DNA from 2 places in the Asticcacaulis sp. P2_B1 genome. Region 2 is predicted to be linked to the other one. Evidence: riboswitches for the same ligand, from Rfam matches in the RefSeq annotation. Region 2 holds a riboswitch; the other holds the start of a gene.
What was found. Region 2 has a riboswitch for cobalamin ahead of metE (5-methyltetrahydropteroyltriglutamate--homocysteine S-methyltransferase). Riboswitches for the same ligand answer to the same signal wherever they lie in the genome.
Positions count from the first base shown of each region.

Region 1 (3,799 bases), on a different contig from region 2:
AAGGTCACCAAGGTCGACACTACCATGACCTCGGTCGTCACGGTCACCGGCACCTACAAGACCTATATGCTGGGCCTGATCGGCCTGAGTACATTGCCGGTCAATGTGAAGTCGACCTCGTCGGCGACCGTCCCGCCCTATATCGATTTTTATCTGTTGCTCGACAACAGCCCCTCCATGGGTCTTGGGGCAACCTATGCCGATATCGATAAATTGGTAGCCGCTACAGCCAATTCCCCGGGCAAGGAAAAAAGTTGTGCCTTCGCTTGCCATGAAACCGGGCCGTTCAGCGGCGCCCATCCTGCGACTACCCCGGAACGCTATACCTTGGCCAAAACCTTGGGCGTCACGTTGCGAATCGACGTTGTGCGCCAGGCGACACAAAACCTGATGACGACGGCGAAGAAAACCGAAAGCCTGGCCGGACAGTACCGGATGGCGATCTATGATTTCGGGCTGTCCGCGGAGACGATCGACCAGCAAAACCCTGTGCCCTATCTGGTAAGTGCGCTGACCAGCGACCTTGACGGATCAGCAACCAAAGCGGCGACCATCGATCTGATGACCGTGCCCTATCAAAATTATAACAACGACCGGCAAACCAATTTCAAGTCGATGTTGACGGGAATGAACATTATTATTCCTGCGTCCGGGGATGGCACCTCGTCCGGCAAACCACAGCAGGTCCTGTTTTTTGTCTCGGATGGTGTCAATGACGGCTATGATTGTTCACGTAACGACGGCAATCCTTGCCGCAGCATTACGCCCCTGGATACGACGCAGTGTAAAGCCATGAAGGCGCGCGGTGTCAAAATTGCCGTGCTATATACGACGTACCTGTCGCTTGCGGGCAAAGACAAGTTCTATGACCAGCATGTTGCCGGCTATGTACCGCCCAAATCGGGTACCGATCAAATCGCCGCCCAAATGGAAGCCTGCGCCTCGCCCGGATTCTATTTCGAGGTCAGCCCCAGCCAAGGCATTTCCGATGCCATGAACGCCCTGTTCACCAAGGTTATCTCGGTCGTTCGGATCAATTCGTAACGGATGGCTTGACGGCATAGGCGTCTGCCATTAGTCACCGACCTGTGCCAATGGTGCTTCCCTTACGGGAAGATAATAGGGAACCGGGTGTAACTCCCGGACTGTCCCCGCAACTGTAAGCGCCGAGCTTTGCTGCCCTATGTCACTCGTGCAAGCGGGGAAGACTGCAGTTCAAGCGTTCGAGACGCGAGTCAGGAAACCTGCCTTGGCTGTCGTCCTTTGCGTAGCCGGGAAGTGCAGCGCGAGCGGGGAATGAAGCCGGATGCCAGGATTGGGTGCGGCGTCAATCAACTCGAGAGACGATGTTTTGTCAGCCTGGCGGCTGCGAACCTTCGTGTCCGCCCGGCTTTCGTCCCTGACCGAAAGGCCGTTTCCGTGTTGAAACCCGCCCTCCTCCTCACCGCCTCCCTGCTGGCCTTTCCCGCCTGCCTCCACGCCGAACAGACCACCGAAGTCGTCGTCACCGTCACCCGCGAGAGCCTACCGGTGTCAAAACTCGGCCAGCCGGTCGATGTCCTGACCGCCGCCGACATCAAATCCTATCAATCCCTGTTCATCGCCGACCTGCTCACGCATACGACCGACCTGACCGTGGCGCACAATGGCGGACCGGGTGAAGCCGCTGCTGCCTCGATCCGCGGCGCCGGCGCCGACCATACCCTTTATCTGCTCGACGGCATCCGCCTCAACGACCCGTCCCAGGTCGGCGGCGGCACCAATCTCGGCCTTTTGACCACGGGCGACGCCGATCGCATCGAAGTCCTGCGCGGACCGCTGTCGACCCTTTGGGGTTCGGGCGCCCTGGGCGGCGTGATCAGCATCACCAGCCATACGCCCAGCCGGCCGCTGGAAGGCGGCTTTGCCCTCGAAGGCTTCGATCGCTACGGCTCGGCACGTGCCGATATTGGCGGCAAGCGCGGCGGCCTGACCTGGGGCCTGGCCGGCAGCGCCTATAATGACGACGGCGTTTCGGCCTTCGCCGGCGGCACGGAAAAGGACGGCTTTGCCCAAACCTCCCTCCGCGGCCGCCTGGCCTACGACCTGGGCGCCACCACCCTGCACGCCTTCGCCAGCAAGACCCACAGCCGCAACGACTATGACGGCTACGTCCCGCCTTTCTATAATTTCGGCGACACCGGCGACTTCGGCAAGACCGACACGACCATCGCGGCCGTTGGTTTGACCAACCGCTACAGTGCAGGCGAACAAAGCCTGTCCCTGGCTGAAACCGATACCCAACGCGACGATTTCTACGAAGGCGGCACACCGAGCTTCAGCGCCCGCGGCCATATCCAATCGGCCGATTACCATGCCTCGTATAGCTTCGGCGCCACGCGCCTGCTGGGCGGCTTGGCCTATGAACGCGACAGCATGTCGGGCGACAGCCGAGCCTCGGCCACCCTGGCCAGCATCTATGGCCAGGTGACCCGCGACTTCGGTCCGGTGGCGGCCAGCTTAAGCGCCCGTCACGACGATGCCTCCAGCTTCGGTGGACTCGATATCGCCCAAGTGTCCCTGAGCGCACCCGTCGCTGAGCATTGGCGTCTGCATGCCAGCGCCGGTACCGGCGTCAAGGCGCCCAGCCTGTATCAGCTTTACAGCTTCTACGGCACGGACAGCCTGAAGGTCGAGAAGGCCGTCAGCATCGATGCCGGCGTCGATTACACCTTCGGCAACGGCGTCGTGACGGCGACCGTGTTCGAGCGTCATGTCCGCGACCAGATCGATTTCGTGTCGCCGGACGCCAGTCATTGCACGGCGTCGCAGATCTTCGGCTGTTACGCCAATATCGACCGCACCCGCGCCATCGGGCTGGAACTGGGTCTGACCCAGGACCTGACCGCCAGCCTGCATTTGAAGGCGAACTATACCTTCTTGGGCACGCGCAACCAATCGACGGGCTTTGCCGGCAACCGTCTGCCGCGGACGCCGGAACAGCTGGGCAGTGCCGACCTGAGTTGGGACGCGACGGATCGGCTAACCCTCGGCCTGGGCGTCCGTCATGCCGGCGAGGCCTTCGACGACGTCTATAACGGCCGGCAGCTGGACGCCTATACCCTGGCCGATCTTCGCGCCAATTATGCGTTGAATGACCGGTTCAGTCTTTATGGCCGTGTCGAAAACGCCGGCGACACGCGGTATGAGACGGCCGCCGATTACGGCCAGACCGGCCGGCGCCTGTGGTTGGGTATCCAGGTACGTTTATTTTAGACCTATCCCCTAAATGGGGGGTGCGGTCAGGAAATTGTCTGAGTAAGGTGACAGCGTTCTTTCAGAACGATTTCATATCAGACCAGCCGCAGGAGCTCCAACTCTCCTGCGGCTTTTTTTGCCGCGATGAAAGCGCCGATAGCGGTATCGCCCTGCCGACGAGATTCGGAGTAGCCCGTGCCCGATACAGGCATAACCCGCACTCCGAATCCCCGGCCGGCCAGATTGATGCGGTATTATAATACTGCTAAACTGCACATCGCCACATGACATTGCCGGCCACCGATTAGGCCGTGCAAGGACCATCATGGCCGGACATCGGAGATTCGGAGCGCCGATTTTCCTGAATTATGGCAACGGCTACTCCGAATCTCGCCGCCAGGTATTTCGACCGGCCAGGGGCCCGCTAAAGCAAATCCATGCTTTCGTCTGTCTCTATTGGCTCTCGGCGTTGAAATCCGCCTTGCCGCCCGACTTGGCCACGACCTCGATACCGCCGATGACCATGGTCTTATCGACCGCCTTCAGCATGTCGTAGAGGGTC
Region 1 is NZ_JBFUDD010000005.1:102,357-106,155, reverse strand. Features, by position in the region: gene AC1DX3_RS13875 (TadE/TadG family type IV pilus assembly protein) at 1-1,044, shown strand, start outside; cobalamin riboswitch at 1,079-1,266, shown strand; gene AC1DX3_RS13870 (TonB-dependent receptor plug domain-containing protein) at 1,420-3,255, shown strand; gene moaC (cyclic pyranopterin monophosphate synthase MoaC) at 3,691-3,799, opposite strand, start outside.
Region 1: linked by a shared signal. The riboswitch ahead of AC1DX3_RS13870 (TonB-dependent receptor plug domain-containing protein) and the one ahead of metE (5-methyltetrahydropteroyltriglutamate--homocysteine S-methyltransferase) in region 2 are both predicted to bind cobalamin.

Region 2 (3,799 bases):
AGGTATGTGAACCCGATCCCTGGGCGGCGGTATTTATCCGCCGGAGGCTGAGATGAAGCGACTGGCGATCTTGATAGCGATGATGATGGTCTGGGCGGGGGCAGCCTGTGCCCAGGACGCAGCGGGCGTCTACCGCTTGGCCGAAGCGGCCACGTCTGTGACCTTCACGACCGGCGCGTTCGGGGTCGCCCATACAACCGGCCGCGTCGCCGGTGTCGACGGCACCCTGACCTTCGATCCTGGCCATCCCGACGACAGCGCCGTGGATGTTACGCTCGACATGACGACCCTCAGCACCGGGGTCGGCATGTTCGACGAGCAATTGCAGGGCGAAGATTATTTCGACACCGCGCATTACCCCAGCGCCTCGTTTCGCAGCACACGCATCGAGATGACCGGCGAGAAGATAGCCAATGTCACGGGCGACATGACTTTGCACGGCGTCACACGCACAGTCATCCTGACGGTCGTCTTTGACCAAGAGGGCGGCACGGGTATGGAATTTACCGCCACGGCGCGCATCCACCGCCGTGATTTCGGCATCGACAAGTTCCAGCTTTTCATCAGCGACGATATCGACCTGCATATCCGCGCCGAGGTGCATCCATAGCATATAATCATATAAAGATATCTTTATATCTTTATTGACTCTCAAAAATGCCGCGCCTATAAAGCGATGGTCGTGGTTCCGCGCACCGGGTTTTGGTGGGCGGCTAAGAGGGAAGCCGGTGTGACGCCGGCGCTGCCCCCGCAACTGTAGACGGTAAGCCTTCGTTCAAGCGTGCCATTGGAGGCGACTCCGAGAAGGCGGACGGAGGCTTTGACCCGTGAGCCAGGAGACCTGCCATCGACCTCATATCCATGCCGGGCGGGGCGCCGCGGCCATGCGTAAGCCTTCCGGCCGCCTTCTGCCGGATAGCGGCCGCGTGTCTCTGAACCCCGCCTTCTTTTTCGGGGCTAGCCTTGTCAAATTTGTCTCTGCCTGTTGCCACCTTGGGAACGCCGCGTATCGGCCTCAAGCGTGAACTGAAATTCGCCCTCGAAAGCTATTGGTCGGGCAAGTCCGACGAAGCGATGCTGCGTCAGACGGCCCGCGACCTGCGCGCCCGCAACTGGGCGCGGCAAGAGGCGCACGATGTTACCATCATCCCGTCCAACGACTTTTCGCTGTATGATCAGGTTTTGGATACCAGCGTCATGGTCGGCGCCATTCCTGATATCTACGGCTGGACCGGCGGCGAGGTATCGCTTGATACCTATTTTGCGATGGCGCGGGGCTCTCAGGCCGATGTCCATAACGAAGCCTGTGACCACGGCTGTACTCGGCACCACGGCCATGGCGTACAAGCGCAGGAAATGACCAAGTGGTTCGACACCAATTATCACTACATGGTGCCGGAGTTTTCACGCGATCAGACCTTCAAGCTATCGTCAGTGAAGCCCGTCGAGGAATTCCTTGAGGCCAAGGCCCTGGGTTATCATACGCGGCCGGTCCTGGTCGGGCCGGTGACCTATCTCCGCCTCGGCAAAAGCCGCGAAGCCGGTTTCGAGCCGGTATCGCTGATCGATGCCCTGATCCCCGTCTATGTCGATATCCTGAAACGCTTGGCGGCGGCCGGCGCCGACTGGGTGCAAATCGACGAGCCGGTGTTGGCGCTCGACGCCGATGTCGCGACAGCCGCCGCGCTGAGCAAGGCCTATGCCCGGTTCGCGACGGAGGTGCCGGAGATCAAGATACTGGTGGCCAGCTATTTCGGCGGGCTGGGCGATAATCTCGATGTGGCGGCCGCCTTGCCGGTGGCCGGCCTGCATATCGACCTGGTCCGTGCCCCGGAACAATTGGACACCGTTGTGGCCAAGGCGCCAAAAGACTTGGTCCTGTCTCTGGGGGGCATCGATGGCCGCAATATCTGGCGAGCCGACCTGCGCGCAGTACTCGATCGTCTGGATCCGGTAATTACCGCCCATGGCCGCCACAGGTTCCAAATCGCGCCTTCATGCTCCCTGCTGCACACGCCGATCGATCTCGACCTGGAAACCGAGCTCGATCCGGATGTGAAATCCTGGCTGGCTTTTTCGCTGCAAAAAATGACGGAACTGGCCGTCGTCGCCAGGGGATTGGGCGAGGGGAGAGAGACCGTCAAGGCGCAACTGGATGCCTCGGTTTCGGCCGCCGTCCTGCGCAAGGTATCGCCCAAGGTCCACAATCCCGAGGTTACCGCCCGTCTGGCCGGGATTACCGAAGCGCACGCCCATCGCCTAAGCCCGTTCAAGGTGCGTGCGGAGATTCAGCGCGGGCGCTTCGCTCTGCCGGCTTTTCCGACCACGACGATCGGGTCGTTTCCGCAAACCGCCGAGGTGCGCCAGGCACGTTCGGCCCACGCCAAGGGGCAACTGACGCCGGCGCAATATGACGCCTTCCTGAAGGACGAAACGGTACGCGCCATCCGCTGGCAGGAGGAGATCGGTCTCGATGTGCTGGTTCACGGCGAGTTCGAACGCAATGACATGGTGCAATATTTCGGCGAGCAGCTGGCCGGGTTTGCCTTTACCAAACATGGTTGGGTGCAATCCTACGGTTCGCGCTGCGTACGGCCGCCTGTTCTGTTCGGTGATGTCCATCGTCCGAACGCCATGACCGTGGCGTGGTGGCAATATGCGCAATCCCTGACGGAAAAACCGGTCAAGGGCATGTTGACCGGTCCGGTGACCATCTTGAACTGGTCGTTCGTGCGCGATGATGTGCCGCGGTCGCTGGCCTGCCGGCAGATTGCCCTGGCTATCCGCGACGAGGTGCAGGATTTGGAAGCCGCCGGCGCGGCCATGATCCAGATCGACGAGGCGGCTTTGCGTGAAGGTTTGCCTCTGCATCACGGCGATTGGCAGGCCTATCTCGATTGGGCGGTCGAAGCCTTCCGGCTATGCGCTTCGGGCGTGGCGGATCAAACCCAGATCCACACCCATATGTGCTATTCGGAATTCAACGACATCCTGCCCGCCATTGCCGCCATGGATGCCGATGTCATCTCCATCGAGACGTCGCGTTCGAAGATGGAGTTGCTCGATGTTTTCAAGACGCAGGACTATCCCAATGACATCGGCCCGGGCGTCTATGACATCCATTCGCCGCGCGTACCCGACGTTGCCGATATGGTCGATTTGCTGTCACTGGCGCGCCAGCGTTTGTCCGACGATCAGTTGTGGATCAATCCCGACTGCGGTTTGAAAACGCGCAAATGGGAGGATGTGAAACCGGCCCTGGTCAATATGGTCGCCGCCGCGCGCGAACTGCGGGGAAGGGCACGAGTTGAATGAACCCCGCGATATGCCGTATACTCTACCGGGTTATGGGTCCAGGGGCTGTGCCCCTGGTGGACGCGACAGGGATTGAACCTGTGACCCTTCGCGTGTGAAGCGAATGCTCTCCCGCTGAGCTACGCGTCCGATCCAGTGGGGAGGCGAGCTATTAGCGTGACGCGCGGCGGGTGGCAAGCCGGATTCTTTCGCCGGCGTCGTCCCGGCCCGGAAAAGCGCCGGTTTGTGTGTGGGTGGCAATCGAGACTTGACGCCCGAAGCCCGCCTATCGCATGGTCACTGTCACCTAGGAGCATGACATGTCTGAGGCCGTTCGGCTGGTAATCTGGGACCTGGACGAAACCTTCTGGCAGGGCACCCTCAGCGAAGGCGGGCACAGCTATAGCGACGACAACCACAATATCGTCGTCGAGCTGGCGCGGCGCGGCATCATGAGCGCCATATGTTCCAAGAACGACATGGCGGTGATCAGGCCGATTCTGGA
Region 2 is NZ_JBFUDD010000001.1:736,761-740,559, reverse strand. Features, by position in the region: gene AC1DX3_RS03555 (TorF family putative porin) at 1-1, shown strand, start outside; gene AC1DX3_RS03550 (YceI family protein) at 53-610, shown strand; cobalamin riboswitch at 667-863, shown strand; gene metE (5-methyltetrahydropteroyltriglutamate--homocysteine S-methyltransferase) at 973-3,315, shown strand; tRNA gene AC1DX3_RS03540 (tRNA-Val) at 3,370-3,444, opposite strand; gene AC1DX3_RS03535 (hypothetical protein) at 3,615-3,799, shown strand, end outside.